DNA from 2 places in the Streptomyces sp. NPDC026659 genome. Region 2 is predicted to be linked to the other one. Evidence: riboswitches for the same ligand, from Rfam matches in the RefSeq annotation. Region 2 holds a riboswitch; the other holds the start of a gene.
The links. A riboswitch is a leader RNA that binds a small molecule or an ion and turns the genes downstream of it on or off. The one in region 2 is predicted to bind glycine.
Positions count from the first base shown of each region.

Region 1: it holds a riboswitch for glycine, as region 2 does, so the genes downstream of both, gcvT (glycine cleavage system aminomethyltransferase GcvT) here and gcvP (aminomethyl-transferring glycine dehydrogenase) in region 2, are expected to answer to the same signal.

Region 1 covers NZ_JBEZXY010000011.1:33,807-43,727, reverse strand. Annotated here, with positions in the region: gene AB0E91_RS25520 (ABC transporter ATP-binding protein) at 1-445, opposite strand, end outside; gene AB0E91_RS25515 (ABC transporter permease) at 442-1,449, opposite strand; gene AB0E91_RS25510 (ABC transporter substrate-binding protein) at 1,521-3,266, opposite strand; gene AB0E91_RS25505 (ABC transporter permease) at 3,323-4,321, opposite strand; gene AB0E91_RS25500 (enhanced serine sensitivity protein SseB C-terminal domain-containing protein) at 4,676-5,494, opposite strand; gene AB0E91_RS25495 (enhanced serine sensitivity protein SseB) at 5,598-6,389, opposite strand; gene AB0E91_RS25490 (AAA family ATPase) at 6,456-7,121, opposite strand; glycine riboswitch at 7,299-7,398, shown strand; gene gcvT (glycine cleavage system aminomethyltransferase GcvT) at 7,552-8,670, shown strand; gene gcvH (glycine cleavage system protein GcvH) at 8,823-9,200, shown strand; gene glyA (serine hydroxymethyltransferase) at 9,215-9,921, shown strand, end outside.
Region 2 covers NZ_JBEZXY010000009.1:8,639-18,559, forward strand. Annotated here, with positions in the region: gene AB0E91_RS22470 (MerR family transcriptional regulator) at 1-433, shown strand, start outside; gene AB0E91_RS22475 (DNA polymerase IV) at 503-1,867, shown strand; gene AB0E91_RS22480 (PRC-barrel domain-containing protein) at 1,881-2,261, opposite strand; glycine riboswitch at 2,382-2,476, shown strand; gene gcvP (aminomethyl-transferring glycine dehydrogenase) at 2,652-5,537, shown strand; gene AB0E91_RS22490 (TOBE domain-containing protein) at 5,618-6,037, opposite strand; gene AB0E91_RS22495 (ABC transporter ATP-binding protein) at 6,066-7,160, opposite strand; gene AB0E91_RS22500 (ABC transporter permease) at 7,220-8,077, opposite strand; gene modA (molybdate ABC transporter substrate-binding protein) at 8,074-8,901, opposite strand; gene AB0E91_RS22510 (molybdopterin-dependent oxidoreductase) at 9,129-9,584, shown strand; gene AB0E91_RS22515 (helix-turn-helix transcriptional regulator) at 9,750-9,921, opposite strand, start outside.

The sequences.
Region 1 (9,921 bases), on a different contig from region 2:
TGACCTTGTGGTGGACCCGGTACGCCTCCACGATCTGGTTGCCGATCGTGTAGTACGGGTGCATCGCGGACAGCGGGTCCTGGAAGATCATCGCCATCTCGCGGCCGCGGAGCTTGCGCACCTCGTCCGGGGAGGCGGAGACCAGTTCCTTGCCGGCGAGACGGATCTCGCCGGACATCTGGACGTTCTTGCCGCGCGCGCCGAGCCGGTGCAGGCCCATGATCGCCAGCGAGGTCACCGACTTGCCGGAGCCGGACTCACCCACGACGGCGAGGGTCTTGCCCTTCTCCAGCGAGAAGGTGAGCCCGTCGACGGACTTGACGAGGCCGTCGTCGGTCGGGAAGTGCACCTTGAGGTCGCGGACCTCCAGGAACGCCTCGGAGGCCTTGCCCGAGGAGCCGGAGGGCTCCTCCACGGCGGCGCCGGTCTTGGAAAGTTCGGTCACGAGAGCCTCACGCGCGGGTCGGCGGCCGCGTACACCACGTCCACCAGGAGATTTGCGATCACGACGAAGAAGGCGGCGAGCATGGTGACGCCGAGGATCTTGGGCAGGTCGTTGTCGGTGATGCCCTGCACCGCGTACTCGCCGATGCCGTGCAGCGAGAACACGTACTCCGTGATCACCGCACCGCCCAGGAGCAGGCCGATGTCCATGCCGAAGACGGTGATGATCGGCGTGAGGGCGGCGCGCAGACCGTGCCGGAAGACGACCCGCTGCTCGCGCAGGCCCTTGGCGCGGGCCGTGCGGATGAAGTCCTCGTTCATCGTCTCCAGCATGCCCGAACGGGTCAGGCGCGCATAGATGGCCGAGTACAGCAGGGCCAGCGAACACCACGCCGGGAAGAGGGTGTTGGCCCACTGGCTGGGGTTCTCGGTGAACGGCACATAGGTGTCACCGAAGATCGGCCAGGTGTCGACGAAGAGCAGGATCGCCAGGTTGCCCGTGAAGAACATGGGCAGGGAGACGCCGGCGAGGGCGACGCCCATGAAGGTGCGGTCGAGGACCGAGCGCGGCTTCAGGGCGGAGATGACACCGGCGATCACGCCGGAGACCAGCCACAGCACGGCCGCGCCGACGGCCAGCGAGAACGTGACCGGAAGGCGGTCGACCAGCTCCGGCCAGACCGCCTGGTGGGTCTTGAAGGAGTAGCCGAAGCACGGTGCCGCACAGAGCACCGTGGTGGGACCGAGGTCGTAGGTCGCGCCGGACACGATCCCCTTGATGAAGTGCCAGTACTGGATATAGACAGGCTGATCCAGACCGAGGTTGTGCTTGACCGCGGCGATGTCCGCCTTCGACGGGCTCTTGCCGATGTACTGCTGCGCCAGCTGATCCGCTGTCTGGCCGGCGAGCCGTGGCAGCAAGAAGAAGATGGCGAAGGTGACCGCGGAGACGACCAGCAGCAGGATCACTGCCGCGAACGTCCGGCGGAGGATGTACGAGATCACGGGGACCGGCGCTGGTGCCCGCGGGCTGTAGACCCGCGGGCACCAATGCCTTCACCTGCCTTCCGGGGCTGCTACTTCTGGTTGGAGCCGATGTTGAGGTAGTCGTACTGACCGCTGAAGGCAGCAGTGGAGACCAGGTTGGTGTTGTTGTACGGGCGGGCCAGCAGGACCTTGAAGTACGTCAGCGGAACGAGGGCCGCGTCGTCCATGGTCTTCTTGTCGATCTGCGCGTAGAGGGCGTTGCGCTCGGAGTCGGCCTGCGTCGCGATCGACTGACCGAGGAGCTTGTTGACGTCCTTGTTGTCGTACTGCGACAGGTTGGTGTTACCCGACTGGCTGATCGCCTTGCCGTTCAGGATCTGCTGCAGGAAGCCGTAGCCGGAAGGCCAGTCGGCACCCCACTGCATCATCATCAGGCCGATGTTCTGCTTCTTGGTGAAGTCCGGCACGCCCGCGTAGTCGGTGAAGTACTTGCCCGACGGGTACTGCTTGAGGGTGGCGTTGATGCCGACCTTCTTCAGCGAGTTGATGATCGCGGTGGCCGCGTCCACCTCCTGCTGGCGGTCGGAGCGCGCGGAGATGTTGGTGCTGATCTTCGTCTTGCCGCAGGCCTTCAGCTGCTCCTTGGCCTTGGCGACGTCACCCTTGTTGCCGGCCGTCGCGTAGACGTCGGCCTTCTGGTAGCCGGTGATGTCCGGGGGCAGGACCGTGGTGGCGATGTCGCCGCGGATCGGGCCGCCCTCGGCGGTCTGCACCGAGAACTTGTCGACGGCGTACTCGACGGCCTTGCGGCACTCGAGCTTGTCGAACGGCGCGACCTTGGTGTTGATCGCCATGTAGACGAGACGGCCACCGAAGGTGTTGTCGGTGTTGGCCTTCTTGTCCGGGTCGGAGAGGACCTGGGCCTGGGTGGCGGCCTGGACGCCGGTGCCGGCGAGCTCGATGGCCTTGCCCGCCTGGACGTCCTTGTCGATCGTCTCGGGGTTGACCTTCAGCTTGACGACGATCTGGTCCGGCAGCTGCTTGCGCAGCGGGTCGGTCTTGGCGTCCCAGTTCTTGTTGCGGACGAGGACGGCCTGCTTGCCCTCGTCGTAGCTCTGGAACTGGTAGGAGCCGGAGGAGACGACGTTCTTGACGTAGTCGACGCCGTTGTCCTTGGCCTTCGGCACCGGCGCGGTCTGCGGCGCGGCGACCAGGTAGTCGAACTCCTGGAAGGCCTGCTTCAGGTGGAAGACGATCGTGGTGTCGTCCGGCGTCGCGATGGAGGACAGGCCCTTGTCGCTCTTGTCCTTGTAGGGGCCCTTGTACTTGTCCCCGCCGGCCAGCAGCTGCTGGAAGTAGTTCGGGCCGAGGGAGAGCACGTCACGCGCGAAGTTGGAGCGCTCGACGGCGTACTTGACGTCCTTCGACGTGATCGCCGAGCCGTCCTGGTACTTCAGGCCCGCACGCAGCTTGTACGTCCAGGTCTTGCCGCCGTCGCTCGGGACACCCTTGCCCGCCGCGAGGTCGGGAACCAGGGTGTTGCCCTTCTCGCCCGGGGCGGGCTGGAAGGTCATCAGCGGGCGGGCCCACAGACGGCTGAGGTTGTACATGTACGCGTAGTACGTGTTGCCGGGGTCGAACGAGTCCGGGACGTCGGACAGTTCGTAGGTGACCGTCCCGCCCTTCTTGTCCGAGGCGTTGACGACACCGGTGGTCGCGGCGTTGGCCGGGGCCGACTTGGCGTCGCTCTTCTTGGAATCGGCCTTGCTGCAGCCTGTGACGAGCAGGCTCGCGGACCCGAGGACCGCGATAGCGGCCAGCGCTGACCTTCGCATGATGGGCGCATTCCCCTTCAGAATCGGAAACTTGGTTGGGCTCTCCGCGGCAGACGTCAGCGGCTGCGCGGGTCGAGAGCGTCGCGGAGACCGTCACCGAGCAGGTTGAACGCCAGGACAGTCACGAAGATGGCGAGACCGGGGACGATCATGTACTGCGGATCGACCTCGTAGAAGTTGACCGCGTCGCGGAGCATGCCGCCCCAGGACGCCTGCGGGGGCTGGATACCGACACCGAGGAAGCTCAGGGAAGCCTCGAACAGGATGTTGGTCGGGATCAGCAGCGTCGAGTAGACGATGATCGGGCCGACCAGGTTCGGCATCAGCTCGCGGAAGAGAATGTACGGGCCCTTGGCGCCCATGCCGCGCGAGGCGTCGACGAACTCGCGCTCGCGCAGGGCGAGGGTCTGGCCGCGCACGATCCGGCCCAGGTAGGGCCAGTTGAAGAAGCCGATGACGAAGATCAGCACGCTCAGGTGCAGCGGCAGGCCGGTGAGGCCGAAGGCGCCGCCCTGGAGGGTGGCCGAGATCGCGATGGCGAAGAGCAGCAGCGGGAAGGCGAGGAAGGTGTCCATCAGGCGGCTGATGATCGAGTCCACGCGGCCGCCGTAGAAACCGGCGACGACACCGAGGATGGCGCCGATCACGTTGGAGAGGATCGTCGCGCCGAAGGCGACCACCAGCGAGACCCAGGAACCCTCGAGGATGCGGGTCGCGATGTCACGGCCGAACTTGGGGTCCACGCCCAGCGGGTGGTCCGCGCTCATACCGCCCCAGCTCCCCTTGGGGAGCGAGGTGTTGGCGTCGATCAGGTCCTGGTGGAAGGCGTTGGGATCGAGGCCGAGAGCGGCCTGGATCGGACGCGCGAGCACCGCCAGCAGCACGAGCAGGACGACGATGACGCCGCCGGCCACGGCGGCCTTGTCCTTCTTGAACCGCGTCCAGGCGATCTGCCCTAGAGAACGACCCTCGATCTTCCCCTTGCCGGCGCCGTCGAGCACAGCTTCCGGCTGTGCTTCGGCTGCCGCCCCGGTGGTCTCGATCGGTGCGGTCACAGTGACCCGACCCCTCTCGCCGGTGGTGACCGGCCTGTGCCTGCCGCGGATTGCGGCTATGTCGACTTGCACTCGAACACAAGATCTCCACCTCGTGTTCTGTTCGGGAGTCTTCAGTGCGTTCACGATCGCCCGCCAGTCCTGGCGGGGAATGGATGCGCAACCGTGATCCACTGAAGGGGGTTTCTGTTACCGGATCCGTGGGTAACCATCTTCGAATGGTGGCCAGTTGGGACAGACTGGCAATTCCACGCGGTTGGGGTGGAACGGTGCACGCACGGGTGCGCCCTTGTGTTTCCGGTACGTAAATTTTGCTCGCGGAAAACCAAAGGCCCTCCGTGGAGGGCCTGTTGCTCAGTAACTGCCGCGCACCGGTGGGTAGCCGTACCCGGGGGCGGGTGCCTGAGGCCGTGCGGACGGCGGGAGTTGGGGCGGGGCGCCGACCGCGTGGGCCTCGCGGTCGTAGAACGGGCGCGCGTTGGCCCGCATCCACATCACGACCGGGTCGTAGTCGTCGGTCATCGCGACCGTCGAGACGGGCAGCCCGTCGGGCACCGCGCCGATGGACTGCTGCATCATCGCCCGCACCGAGTCGACCGCCGCCGGGGTCGTCTCGTACACGTCCAGGCCGATGGCGAGGTACGGCGCGCCGAGCGCGGGCTGCACCCAGGCGCGGCGCAGCGAGCGCAGGGCGGGGGTGCGGTGGGCGTTCTGCCCGAGCAGGGCGTAGAACGCCGGTACCCCGATGGCCGGTTCGGACATGCTGAGCGGTCCGGCGGGCTGGCGGTCCAGGCCCGTGGCGATGCGGCGCAGGTCCAGCCAGGGGATGCCCACGCCGCCGCCGGGGGCGTGCGGGTTGAGCCAGAGGCCGTAGTGGTCGGGGTAGAGGGTGCGGGCCACGTCGAGGCCGTCGACCACCTCGTACGACCGGCTCCAGCCGCTGGCCGACAGCTCCTGCGCGGAGGTCACACAGGGGGCGTAGCCGAAGCCGTCGACCTCCATGTTTCCGTACTGCGCGTCCGGTGAGCCGGCCTGGCCGTGCCAGAGCAGCATCCAGATCTGCCCGGTCGAGGGGGTGGCGAGGGCGCGCAGCAGTGCCTCGTAGGCGTCGTAGCGGCCGGGGGTGACCTGGCGGAGTGTGTGTTCGACGCCGGCGCTCGGGCTCGCGCTCACCAGTCTTACCGCCCCTTCGATTCTTGCCCCAGTGTGGAGGACAGCTTAAGCGGCGATCGCCGTGATCCCCATGGAGGACCGGTTGCCGAATTGGTGGAGAGGACTAGTTGCCGAACTGGTAGAAGGGCCGCACGTTCGTCTTCAGCCAGTCGCCCACCGGGTCCTGGGCCACGTCGAGGAGGACGAGGTTGACCGGCCACGGGGGCGGGGACTGGGTGAGGGCGCGCTCCAGGGCCTCCAGCGGGCGGGCACGCAAGTCGCCCTCCCACTGGGAGAGTTCGACGCCGACGAAGAGGACCGGATCGGCCGTCTCGATGGCGGCGAGGCAGCGGCGGGCCGTGACGACGACGCCCGTGCCCGCGAACTCGGCCGAGGCGGCGGCGAGGAAGTCCACCGGGTCCTCCTGCCAGTCGGGCTCGAAGAGCCGGACGCGGGCGCCGCCCGCGGGGCCGTCCAGGGCCGTGCGGTCGGCGCGGCACAGCTCGGCCACCGCCTGGGGCGGCAGCGGCAGGCCCACCACGCCACCGGGGTTGAGCACCAGGCCCACCTGCGGCGGCAGACCGCGCGCGAATTCCACAGCCGGGGCGACGGTGAAGGAGAGGTGCGCGCCCGCCGACTGGCGGAACTGCTCCTCGGAGCTGAACACCGGGACGTACCCCTGGCCGTCGATCTCCACGGTGGGCAGGTCGAGCGAACCGCTCTGCGGGCCGCCGCCGTTGGGCAGCGGGATCCACAGGAAGCCGCGGGAGAGCACCTCGACGATCCGGGCGCCCGCCGAGGGCACGCCGAGGGAGGCCGAGAGCACCTCCTCCAGCTCGTTGCCGGGCCAGCCGCCGTGCGAATGGGGGTGTGCCTGTGCCGGGAAGTCCGCGGGAAAGTCCGCCGGGAAGTCCATGTTCCTACCGCCTGCCGGGAAAACCATGCTGTGGTGCAGAAGGCTATCCGGTGCGGGCGGCGGACCTCACGCCGCGAAGTGGATCCGGCGCAGCCCGTCCGCCGAGGCGCGGTCCAGGAGCACCGCCGAGGCGCAGCCCGGGGGCAGTTCGCCGCGCTCCACGGCGCGCAGCAGCCGCCCCGTGGCGTGCCGGTGCCGTCCGAAGGCGTACCGGGAGACGCCCCGGCCGCGCTCGCGCTGGCCCTGCCGGGCGGCCTCGGCGTCGACGTCGAGCAGGATCAGATGGAGGGCGGCGCCCCTGCGCCGGGCCTCGTGGGCGAGCCAGGCGCGCACCCAGGGCTGGGCGCCGCAGTCGTGCACGACGACGCCCTCGCCGGTGGCCAGGGCGCGGCGCAGTCCGGCGTAGTGGGCGAGACGGACCAGGGGGCGGTACAGCGCGTACGGCAGCCCGGTCAGGCGGGTCTGCCAGCGGTCGCGGGTGTCCTGGGAGTCGATCCGGCGGCCGGGGACGGCACGGTGCATGAGGGTGGACTTGCCGCTGCCGGGCAGCCCCGTGACGACCACCAGGTCCCGGGGGCCGAAGCGGAGTTCGCGGGGAGTGCGGCCGGGACGCTCGCGCAGGTCGCGCACGAGCGGAGCGGGGCGGGCGGCGGCCCGGCGCTCCCGCGTCGGGGCGGAGGGCTGGCGCGGCACCGCCAGGCCGGTGGTGGCGTACGCCGGAGTCCTGTTCACCGTGATCGTCCTCCCCTTGGGTTCGGTAATCCCTTGCCCATCGAATGTAAAGAGAAGGTAATGCGGGAAGTCGGTGGTTCGGTGTCCGTACTGCCACGGTCCGGTCACAGGCGGCCGCCCCTTCAGCGGCGGCGATCGCCGTGCGATGATGTGGCCGCCAACTGCATACCGGCCGCTTGAATCCGCGCGGGAGAGTCCCCGGCAGTACGTCTGCCTGGGCGCCGAAGGAGCAAGTCCCTCCCTTGAATCTCTCAGGCCCCGTTACCGCGCGGGCGAGGCACATCTGAAAAGCGGGCCGCTGCCGTCAGTGGCTCCACCCAAGGTGCAAACCGTGACCGTGCGGGTCATGGCGAACCTCTCAGGTTCCGATGACAGATGGGGAGGAACGTTCCTCGCCCCATCCCCCGTTGCCCTGGGAGACGACCGACCGATGAGCAGCACCGAACTCCGTCACACCGCGCTCGACGCCGTGCACCGCGCCCTCGGCGCGACCATGACCGACTTCGCCGGCTGGGACATGCCCCTGCGCTACGGCTCCGAGCGCGACGAGCACGTGGCGGTGCGCACCCGCGCGGGTCTCTTCGACCTCTCGCACATGGGTGAGATCACCGTGACCGGCCCCGACGCGGCCGCGCTCCTCAATTACGCCCTCGTCGGCGACATCGCCTCGGTCGGCCTCGGCCGCGCCCGCTACACCATGATCTGCCAGGCCGACGGCGGCATCCTGGACGACCTGATCGTCTACCGCCTCGGCGAGACCGACTACATGGTCGTGGCCAACGCCTCCAACGCCCAGGTCGTCCTCGACGCGCTGACCGAGCGCGCGGCGGGCTTCGACGCCGAGGTCCGCGACGACCGCGACGCCTACGCGCTGCTCGCCGTCCAGGGCCCCGAGTCCCCGGCCATCCTCAAGTCGCTCACCGACGCCGACCTGGACGGCCTCAAGTACTACGCCGGGCTCCCCGGCACCGTCGCGGGCGTCCCCGCGCTGATCGCCCGCACCGGCTACACCGGCGAGGACGGCTTCGAACTGTTCGTGAAGCCGGAGCACGCGGTGGAGCTGTGGCAGGCGCTCACCAAGGCGGGCGAGGCGTCCGGCCTGGTCCCCTGCGGTCTGTCCTGCCGCGACACCCTGCGCCTGGAGGCGGGCATGCCGCTGTACGGGCACGAGCTGACCCGCGAGCTGACCCCGTTCGACGCCGGTCTCGGCCGGGTCGTGAAGTTCACCAAGGACGGCGACTTCGTGGGCCGCGCCGCGCTGACGGAGGCCGCCGAGCGCGTCGAGCAGAACCCGCCGCGCGTCCTGGTCGGCCTGGTCGCCGAGGGCCGCCGCGTGCCGCGCGCCGGGTACGCCGTCGTCGCGGGCGGCGAGGTGATCGGCGAGGTCACCTCCGGCGCCCCCTCCCCCACCCTGGGCAGCCCGATCGCCATCGCCTACGTGGACGCGGCGCACGCGGCGCCGGGCACCGAGGGTGTCGGCGTCGACATCCGGGGCAGCCACGAGCCGTACCGGGTCGTGGCGCTGCCGTTCTACAAGCGCCAGAAGTAGCCGGCCGCCGCGCGGGCTCGGGAAGCGGCCACCGGCCGGGACCGCCGTCGGTACCACGCCGGCGTGAGCCTGCGCACATTTTCCCCGCTCACCAGCGGTTTACGTCCCCTTCGTCCGTCCAGCACGCCCTCGCGTACAGGAGAATTCAGGTCATGAGCAACCCGCAGCAGCTGAGCTACACCAAGGAGCACGAGTGGCTGTCGGACGCCGAGGACGGCGTCTCGACGGTCGGCATCACCGAGCACGCGGCCAACGCGCTCGGCGACGTGGTCTTCGTCCAGCTCCCCGAGGTCGGCGACACGGTGACCGCGGGCGAGTCCTGTGGCGAGCTGGAGTCCACCAAGTCGGTCTCGGAGCTGTACTCGCCGGTCACCGGTGAGATCACGGAGATCAACCAGGACGTCGTCGACGACCCGGCCCTGGTGAACTCCGCGCCCTTCGAGGGCGGCTGGCTGTTCAAGGTGCGCGCCGCGGAGAAGCCCGAGGAGCTGCTCTCCGCCGACGAGTACACCGCCTACACCGCAGGCTGAGGAGCCGGACCCGTATGACTGACGTCCTGAACACGCCCCTGCACGAGCTGGACCCCGAGGTCGCGGCCGCGGTCGACGCCGAGCTGCGCCGTCAGCAGTCCACCCTCGAGATGATCGCCTCCGAGAACTTCGCGCCGCTCGCGGTGATGGAGGCGCAGGGCTCCGTCCTGACCAACAAGTACGCCGAGGGCTACCCGGGCCGCCGCTACTACGGCGGCTGCGAGCACGTCGACGTGGCCGAGCAGATCGCCATCGACCGGGTGAAGGAGCTGTTCGGCGCCGAGTACGCCAACGTCCAGCCGCACTCGGGCGCCTCCGCGAACCAGGCGGCGCTGTTCGCGCTGGCCCAGCCCGGGGACACCATCCTGGGCCTGGACCTCGCGCACGGCGGCCACCTCACCCACGGGATGCGGCTGAACTTCTCCGGCAAGCAGTTCGACGTGGTCGCGTACCACGTGGACGAGGAGACCGGCCTGGTCGACATGGCCGAGGTCGAGCGCCTCGCCAAGGAGCACCGCCCCAAGGTGATCATCGCGGGCTGGTCGGCGTACCCGCGTCAGCTGGACTTCGCGGAGTTCCGCCGGATCGCGGACGAGACCGGGGCCCACCTGTGGGTCGACATGGCGCACTTCGCCGGTCTGGTCGCGGCGGGGCTGCACCCGAACCCGGTCGAGTACGCGGACGTGGTGACCTCCACCACGCACAAGACGCTCGGCGGCCC
Region 2 (9,921 bases):
GCTCGACTACTGGGCCCGCACCGGCCTGGTGGAGCCGAGTGTGCGCCCCGCCCACGGCTCGGGCACCCAGCGGCTGTACAGCTTCCGGGACGTGGTCGTCCTGAAGATCGTCAAGCGCTTCCTGGACACCGGTGTCTCGCTGCAGAACATCCGCTCGGCGGTACAGCACCTCAGGGACCGCGGCTTCAGGGACCTGGAGCGCATGACGCTGATGAGCGACGGCGCCACGGTCTACGAGTGCACCTCCCCGGACGAGGTCCACGCCCTGCTCCAGGGCGGCCAGGGCATCTTCGGCATCGCCGTCGGCGTGGTGTGGCGGGACGTGGAGAGCGCGCTGTCCCAGCTGCACGGCGAGCGCGTCGACACCGGCGAGACGCTGATCGGGCACAACCCCTCCGACGAACTGGCCAGGCGGCGCAACCGGGCCGTCTGAGCCCGCGGAAGCATCCCGGCGCCGATGAGGTGACCGGCGTTGTCAGTGGTGTGGTGCACCATCGGACATGTGAGAGCCGCGCCGACGATCCTCCATCTCGACATGGACGCCTTCTACGCCTCGGTGGAGCAGGCGTCCAAGCCGAGCCTGCGCGGCAAGGCGGTCGTGGTCGGGGGGCTCGGGCCGCGCGGGGTGGTGGCCACGGCGTCGTACGAGGCGCGGGTCTTCGGGGTGCACTCGGCGATGCCGACGGCCCAGGCGCGCAGACGGGCGCCGAACGCCGCGTACGTCACGCCCCGCTTCGCCCTCTACCGGTCCATCAGCGAGCAGGTGATGGCCCTGCTGCGCGAGCTGTCGCCGCTGGTGGAGCCGCTGAGCCTGGACGAGGCGTTCGTGGACCTGGAGGCCGGGGGAACGGCCTGGGACGAGCCGTCGGCGCGTGCGGCGGGGGTCAGGCTGCGCGCCGACATCAAGGCGGTCACCGGACTGACCGGCTCGGTCGGGCTCGCCGCCTCCAAGATGCTCGCGAAGATCGCCTCCGAGCGGGCCAAGCCCGACGGACTGTGCCTCATAGAGCCCGGCACCGAGCGCGCCCTGCTGGGACCGATGCCGGTGCGGACCCTGCCCGGGGTCGGCCCCGCCACCGGCGACCATCTGCGCCGGGCCGGAATCACCACCGTGGACGAGCTGGCCGAGGCCGGTGAGGACGAACTGGTCCGGCTGCTCGGCAAGGCGCACGGCCACGCGCTGTACGCCATGGCGCTGGCCCGCGACGACCGGCCCGTGGTGGCCGAGCGTGAGGCCAAGTCGGTCTCCGTCGAGGACACCTACGACGTCGACATCCACGACCGGCCGAGGATCGGCCTGGAGGTCCGGCGCCTCGCCGACCGCTGCGTACAGCGGCTGCGCGGCGCGGGACTGTCCGGCCGGACCATCGTGCTCAAGGTACGGCGGTACGACTTCTCGACCCTGACCCGCTCCGAGACGCTGCGCGGGCCCACGGACGACCCGGCGGTGGTCCGGGAGGCGGCCGCGCGGCTCCTGGAGTCGGTCGACACCACCGGCGGAGTGCGCCTGCTCGGCGTCGGCGTCACCGGACTGGCCGACTACACCCAGGAGGACCTGTTCGCACAGGCCGCGGGGGAACTCGCCGCCGCGGAGCCCGAGGAGGCCGCGCCCGAACCGCTCCCGGCCGCGCCGGCCCCGCCGCCGGAGCGGCAGTGGCGGCCCGGCCAGGACGTACGGCACGCCGAACACGGGCCCGGCTGGGTGCAGGGCAGCGGGCTCGGCCGGGTCACCGTGCGCTTCGAGACGCCGGAGGACTCGGCGCCCGGCCGGGTGCGGACCTTCTGGGTGGACGACCCGGACCTGGCACCGGCCGACCCGCTGCCCCTGGTGGCGAGGGCGAGCGGTGGACAGGGAGAGGGGACGTGAGGGAGGAGAGGGGTCAGGCGTCCTCGGTGCCCGCGAGCTTGCCGAAGTCGCGGTCCGGGACCTTGGGAGCGGTGGGGGAGGCGGACACGTCGAGGCCGTAGTGGTGGTAGAGCTGGAGTTCCTGCTCGGGGGAGAGGTGGCGGCCCACCCCGAAGTCCGGGGCGTCCTTGATCAGCGCGCGTTCGAAGGGGACCTGGAGGGTGCCCTCGACCAGTTCGCTCGGTTCGAGCGGGACGAAGGCGTCGCGGGAGAAGAGTCCGGTGCGTATGGCGGCCCACTCGGGGACGCCCGTCGCGTCGTCGAGATACACCTCGTCGATGGTGCCGATCTTGGTGCCGTTGCGGTCGAACGCCTTGCGGCCGATCAGATTGCGCGGATCGATGTCGGTCTGCACGGTCCCTCTCCCTCCACGTGGTCCCAACTCATCCGTTAGCACTACAAAAGAGCAGAATGAGCGCGGCGGCCACTCGAACGCCGCGCGGCACGGCCCCGCTGGTACTCTGACAACGGCTGCTGACCCCGTGCGGGAGAGTCCTCCGAGCAAGTCGGAGGCGCCGAAGGAGCAACTCCTCCCCGGAATCTCTCAGGCCCCCGTACCGCACGGACGAGGTCACTCTGGAAAGCAGAGCGGGCGTCCACGGCTCCCGCTCTCACCGACGGTGAAAGCCGGGGCCCTCGGGCATCCGGTGAAGCTCTCAGGTATGAGATGACAGAGGGGGAGGCCGGTGGGCACCCGCGCCGAGGTGCCCCTCGCAGGTCGCGCCAGACCAGGAGGCCTCCGCACATGACCGCCCCTCGCATTCCGCTCTCCGCCCTCGAAGCGGGCATCCCCTTCGAGCAGCGACACATCGGGCCCGACCAGGAGGCGCGGGCCAAGATGCTCGCGCAGGTCGGCTACGGCTCGCTCGACGAGCTGACCGCCGTCGCCGTCCCGGACGTCATCAAGAACGCCGACGCCCTCGACCTGCCGGACGCCCGCACCGAGGCCGAGGTGCTCGCGGAACTGCGCTCGCTCGCGGACCGCAACCAGGTCCTCGGCTCCATGATCGGCCTCGGCTACCACGGCACCTTCACCCCGCCGGTCATCCTGCGCAACGTCATGGAGAACCCGGCCTGGTACACCGCCTACACGCCGTACCAGCCGGAGATCTCCCAGGGCCGCCTGGAGGCCCTGCTCAACTTCCAGACGATGGTCGCGGAGCTCACCGGACTGCCCACCTCCGGTGCGTCCCTGCTCGACGAGGGCACCGCCGCCGCCGAGGCCATGGCGCTCTCCCGGCGCATGGGCAAGAACAAGAAGGGCCTCTTCCTGGTCGACGCGGACACGCTGCCGCAGACCATCGCGGTCATCGAGACCCGCGCCGAGCCGACCGGCGTCGAGGTCGTCGTCGCCGACCTGAGCGACGGCATCCCGGCCGAGCTGGCCGCCCGCGACATCACCGGTGTCCTGCTCCAGTACCCCGGCGCCTCCGGTGCCGTACGCGACCTGAAGCCGGTGATCGAGCAGGCGCACGAGCTGGGCGCGCTCGTCACCGTCGGCGCCGATCTGCTCGCCCTCACCCTGCTCACCTCGCCCGGCGAGCTGGGCGCGGACATCGCCATCGGCACCACGCAGCGCTTCGGCGTGCCCATGGGCTTCGGCGGCCCGCACGCGGGCTACATGGCGGTGCACGAGAAGTTCGCCCGCAGCCTGCCCGGGCGCCTCGTCGGCGTCTCCGTGGACGCGGACGGCCACAAGGCCTACCGGCTCGCGCTGCAGACCCGCGAGCAGCACATCCGCCGCGAGAAGGCCACCAGCAACATCTGCACCGCGCAGGTGCTGCTCGCCGTCATGGCCGGGATGTACGCCGTCTACCACGGCCCCGACGGCCTGCGCACGATCGCCCGCCGCACCCACCGCTACGCCACGATCCTCGCCGAGGGCCTGAAGGCGGGCGGTGTCGAGATCGTCCACGGCGCCTACTTCGACACGCTCACCGCGCGCGTGCCCGGCACGGCCGCCGATGTCGTCGCCGCCGCGCGCAAGGGCGGGGTCAACCTGCGCCTGGTCGACGCCGACCACGTCTCCCTCGCCTGCGACGAGACCACCAACCGCGCCCAGTTGGCCGCCGTGTTCGCCGCGTTCGGCGTCGAGGGCGACATCGAGGCGCTGGACGCGGCCGCCGCCGAGGCCCTGCCCGAGGCGCTGCTGCGCACCGACGACTACCTCACCCACCCGGTCTTCCACGAGCACCGCTCCGAGACGGCCATGCTGCGCTACCTGCGCAAGCTGTCCGACCGCGACTACGCGCTCGACCGGGGCATGATCCCGCTCGGCTCCTGCACCATGAAGCTGAACGCCACCACGGAGATGGAGCCGGTCACCTGGCCCGAGTTCGGCCAGCTGCACCCCTTCGCGCCCGCCGACCAGGCCGAGGGCTACCTGACCCTCATCCACGAGCTGGAGGACCGGCTCGCGGAGGTCACCGGCTACGACAAGGTCTCCCTCCAGCCCAACGCCGGTTCCCAGGGCGAGCTGGCCGGTCTGCTGGCCGTCCGCGCCTACCACCGTGCCAACGGCGACGAGCAGCGCACCGTGTGCCTCATCCCGTCCTCCGCGCACGGCACCAACGCCGCGAGCGCCGCGATGGCCGGCATGAAGGTCGTCGTCGTCAAGACCGCCGAGGACGGCGAGATCGACGTCGCGGACCTGCGCGCCAAGATCGAGCAGTACCGCGACCAGCTGTCCGTGCTGATGATCACCTACCCGTCGACGCACGGCGTCTTCGAGGAGCACGTCGCCGACATCTGCGCCCAGGTGCACGACGCGGGCGGCCAGGTGTACGTCGACGGCGCCAACCTCAACGCCCTGGTGGGCCTCGCCAAGCCCGGTCACTTCGGCGGTGACGTCTCGCACCTGAACCTGCACAAGACGTTCTGCATCCCGCACGGCGGCGGCGGTCCGGGCGTGGGCCCCGTGGCCGTACGCTCGCACCTCGCGCCGTACCTGCCGAACCACCCGCTCCAGCCGGCCGCCGGTCCCGAGACGGGCGTCGGCCCGATCTCGGCCGCCCCCTGGGGCAGCGCGGGCATCCTGCCGATCTCGTGGGCGTACGTGCGCCTCATGGGCGGCGAGGGCCTCAAGCGCGCGACCCAGGTGGCCGTGCTCTCCGCGAACTACGTCGCCAAGCGCCTGGAGCCGCACTTCCCGGTGCTCTACACCGGCCCCGGCAACCTCGTCGCGCACGAGTGCATCATCGACCTGCGCCCGCTCACCAAGGCGACCGGCGTCAGCGTGGACGACGTGGCCAAGCGCCTGATCGACTACGGCTTCCACGCCCCGACCATGTCCTTCCCGGTGGCCGGCACGCTGATGATCGAGCCGACCGAGTCGGAGGACCTGGCCGAGCTGGACCGGTTCTGCGACGCGATGATCGCGATCCGCACCGAGATCGACAAGGTCGGCTCCGGCGTGTGGTCCGCCGACGACAACCCGCTGCGCGGCGCCCCGCACACCGCGGCCGCCCTCGGCGGTGAGTGGTCGCACTCGTACAGCCGCGAGGAGGCCGTCTTCCCGGCCGGTGTCTCGGCCGCCGACAAGTACTGGCCGCCGGTGCGCCGTATCGACCAGGCCTTCGGCGACCGGAACCTGGTGTGCTCCTGCCCGCCGCCGGACGCGTACGAGGACTGATCCCGTAGACGCGTGAGGGGCGGCTCCCGGTCCGTGGATCCTGTGGATTCACGGGTTGGGAGCCGCCCCTCGGCGTTTTCTCAGGCGGTGGCCAGCGAGACCTCCGTCGACTTGATCAGCGCGACCACGTCGGAGCCCGTCGACAGCTTCAGCTCCTCCGCCGACTCGTGGGTGATGGCGGAGGTCAGCTCGGCGCCCGGCACCTGGATCTTCACCGCGGCCATGGCCTCGCCGGTGGCGATGTCGGTGATGGTGCCCGCGAGCTGGTTGCGGATCGAGATGTGGTGCACGGGCTCGGTGGCGAGCGAGACCTCCGTCGCCTTCACCAGGGCGCGCACCGACGTGCCCTCGCGAAGGCCCAGGTCCTCGGCGGCCTCCAGGGTGATCGCCGCGGTGATGTCCTGACCGCCGGTCAGCCGGACCTTGACGGTCGCCATGACCTCGCCGGAATGGACCGCCGTGACGGTGCCGGGAAGCTGGTTGCGGATACTCATGGTCATGGCGCCCCACCGTAATGGGTACAAACACTCACTCTGGGTAAGCGTGCGTCTGCGTCGCCTTGACGGTCGCCCAGACCGCGGCGCCCGGGTGAAGGTCGAGTTCCGCCGCCGCGGCCGTGGTGAGGTCGGCGGCGAGCGACAGGTCGCCCGTGAGGTCGGCGCGGATCTGGTCGCCGTGGGACTCCAGGCCGACGACATGGCAGCGCCACAGGTTGCGGGCGCTGGCCCCGGTCGGGCGGTCCCGGAAGAGGGTCACCGCGACCGGCGGGAAGGCGACGAAGGCCGGTCCGGTCAGCTCCTCCGTGGTCGTGATCTCCGGCCCGGCGTCGAGCCGTACGGTGTGGCCGTCGGCGGTTCCCCGGTAGAGGTTGAGGCCGACGAGCTGGGCGATGTAGTCCGTGCGCGGATGGCGGGCGATCTCCGTGGGGCTGCCCTCCTGCACCACGCGGCCGTGCTCCACGACCACCAGGCGGTCGGCGAGCACCATGGCGTCCAGCGGGTCGTGTGTGACCAGTACGGCGACGGCCTCGAACTCCGCGAGGTGGCGCCGCAGTTGGGAGCGGACCTCCAGGCGGGTGCGCGCGTCCAGGGCGGCGAGGGGTTCGTCGAGCAGCAGCAGGCGGGGCTGGGTGGCCAGCGCCCGTGCCACGGCGACGCGCTGGGCCTGGCCGCCGGAGAGGCGACGGGGCTTGGCGTTCATGTGGTCGGCCAGACCCAGCCGGTCCAGCCAGGCCGCGGCCTGGGCACGGGCCTCCGCCTTGCCCACACCGTGGCAGCGCGGCCCGAACGCCACGTTGTCCAGGGCGGACAGATGCGGGAAGAGCAGATAGTCCTGGAAGACCACGCCGACCGGGCGGGACTCCGGCGGAGTGCGCTCCAACGGATCGCCGTCCAGGCGCAGATGCCCCTCGCTGAGCGGGATCAGGCCCGCGAGCGCCCGTAGCGCGGTGGTCTTGCCCGCGCCGTTGGGCCCGAGCAGGGCCACCACGTCTCCGGGGGCGGCGCGCAGGGACACGTCGAGACGGAAGGCGCCCCGGTCGACGACGAGCCGGGCGTCCAGGCCCTGCTCGTCCGTGGCCTCCACGTCGCTCACGCCCGGGCGGGGCGCGTTGATCTCGGTCATCCGGGAACTGTCCTTCGTCGGTACTCGCGCGGGGGGCGACTTCCATCCTCGCGGCACCGTCACGCTCCTGTCATCCACCGGTCCCGCAGCCCCGCGAGCACCGCGATGGACACGGCCAGCAGGATCAGGCTGAGGGCGATCGCGGCCTCGGGGTCGTTCTGCAGGGCGAGGTAGACCGCGAGCGGCATGGTCTGGGTGCGGCCGGGGAAGTTGCCCGCGAAGGTGATCGTCGCGCCGAACTCGCCGAGGGCACGCGCCCAGGCCAGCACGGCACCGGCGGCGATGCCGGGGGCGATCAGCGGCAGGGTGACCCGGCGGAACGCGGTGAAGCGGGACGCGCCGAGCGTGGTGGCCGCCTCCTCGAAGCGCGGGTCGGCCGCGCGCAGCGTGCCCTCGACGCTGATGACCAGGAAGGGCATCGCGACGAACGCCTCCGCGATGATCACGCCGGCGGTGGTGAACGGCAGCGTGACCCCGAACCAGGCGTCGAGCCACTTGCCGACGACGCCGTTGCGCCCGAGGGCGAGCAGCAGGGCCACACCGCCGACGACCGGCGGCAGCACCAGCGGCAGCGTCACCAGGGCGCGCAGGAAGGACCGGCCGGGGAACTCGGTGCGCGCGAGGATCCAGGCGAGGGGCACCCCGAGGACGAGGCTGACCGCGGTGGCGGCCGTCGCGCTGATCAGGGACAGCTGGAGCGCCTGCCACACCTCGGGGCTGGTCAGCTGGTCGGGCAGGCTCTTCCAGGGAGCCCGCACGAGCAGGGCGAGGAGGGGCACCAGCAGGAACGCGATCGCCACGATGCCCGGCACCAGCAGGGGGAGGGGGACACCGCGCCGGTGCGCGCGTACGCGGGGGCGCCGCGGCCCTCCCTTGCGGGGAGTGGTCGCGGCGCCGGTGCCGTCGAGCGCGGTCACGGCTGGAGGAAGCCGGCCTGGGTCAGCACCTTCTGGCCCTCGGGCGACTGCACCAGGGCGATGAACGCCTTGGCGGTCTCGGCGTTCTTCGAGTCCTTCAGCAGGGCGATCGGGTAGTCGTTGATCGCGTCCTTGGACTCGGCGAACTCCACGCCCGCGACCTTGCCCTTGGCGGCGTTGACGTCGGTCTTGTAGACGAGGGAGGCGTCGGCCTCCTTCAGCTCGACCTTGTTGAGCGCCGACTTCACGTCCTGCTCGTAGGAGACCGGGGTGACCTTGAGGTGGCTGGCGTCCAGGACCTTCTGGGCGGCGGCGCCGCAGGGCACCGTCTTGTCGCACAGGACGACCTTGAGCTTGGGGTCGGTCAGGTCCTTCAGGGAGTCGACCTTGTCGGGGTTGCCCGGCAGGGTCGCGATCTCCAGCTGGTTGCGGGCGAAGGTGGCCGGGGTGCCCTCGGCGTCCTGCTTGTCGGTGACGATCTTCATGGTCTTGGGGCTGGCCGAGGCGAAGACGTCGGCCGGGGCACCGCTGGTGATGCTCGCGGCGAGGGTGTCACTGCCGCCGAAGTTGAACTCGACCTTGGTGCCCGGGTGCTGCTGCTCGAACTGCTTGCCGAGCGTCGTGAAGGTCTCCTTGAGGGAGGCCGCCGCGAACACGGTGACGGTGCCATTCAGCTTCGGGCTCGCCGAGGCCGAGTCCGACGAGTCCGCCTTGGCAGGCGTGGACCCGTCGGAGGAGGAGCACGCGCTGAGCGCCAGCAGGGCGGCAACTCCCACACCGGCCAGCGGCAGCATCCGGCGGGTCCGGCGTACGGAACGGGTCATCACGGTTCTTCTCCTCACGATCAGTGGAACAGCCATTTGTGCTCTTCCACGGCCGGAGATCGGCCATGCGGCGATGATACTGCCGCAATTACCAGTGGTAGACCATCTGTCGCATTGCATGAGCGGCCAAGTTGTTACCTGGAGCTGGCATATGCGTTTGCGTGCCACCCCCTTGCGGGTACGTATTCCCGGGAGGTGGTCGCAAGGTGGCACTCGCGCAATGGGTCATGACCGGTGACCTGGCCAGACCCGCCCGGCTGACCGTGCGGGACCTGCTCGGCTGGCCGCAGTACGGGGTGGACGTGGCCTTCGAATGCGCCACGAGCGGCATTCAGCGGCACCGTTTTTCGGGGCCGCGCCTTTACGACGTCCTCACCGACGCGGGCCCTCATTTCGACCCGGCCCGCCGTAAGGACAGACTCCGCTTTCTCATTGCGGTGACAGGGACGGACGGGCATCACGCGGTGTTGTCGTGGGCCGAGATCGACCCCGATTTCGCGCACGCTCCGGTACTTCTCGGGGTCACGATCGACGGCACTCCGCTGGACGCGGCGGGTCCGCAATTGGTGCTGCCGCAGGACCGCTGCGGCGGTCGGCACATCAGCGGGATCACGGGGATCAGGGTGGACGGGAACTACCACTTCGGCACGCCCGCACCGGTCGCGTCGGCGGCGGCTTCCTGAGCTGCGCGGACGACGCTCCGGGGGCGTTGGTGGCGTTCTGGACGGCAGGGCCGTCAATGTCCGGTCTGTGAGATTTCTTTCACCGATTTCCGGCCCGGAAGCCGCTTCGCGTCCGGGCCGGAAATTCGCGTAAAGCCATGTTTGGCGCTATGTATCTATTAACGCTCAGATGCGATCAATGTGGACATTTGTGGACTTCACGCGTGCGGTGGCCTCCATGCCGACCTCCAGGCCCAGTTCGTCCACCGCCTCCCGGGTGAGCAGGGAGACCAGCCGGTGCGGGCCCGCCTGGATCTCCACCTGGGCGGCGACGTCACCGAGCTTGATGGCGGTGACG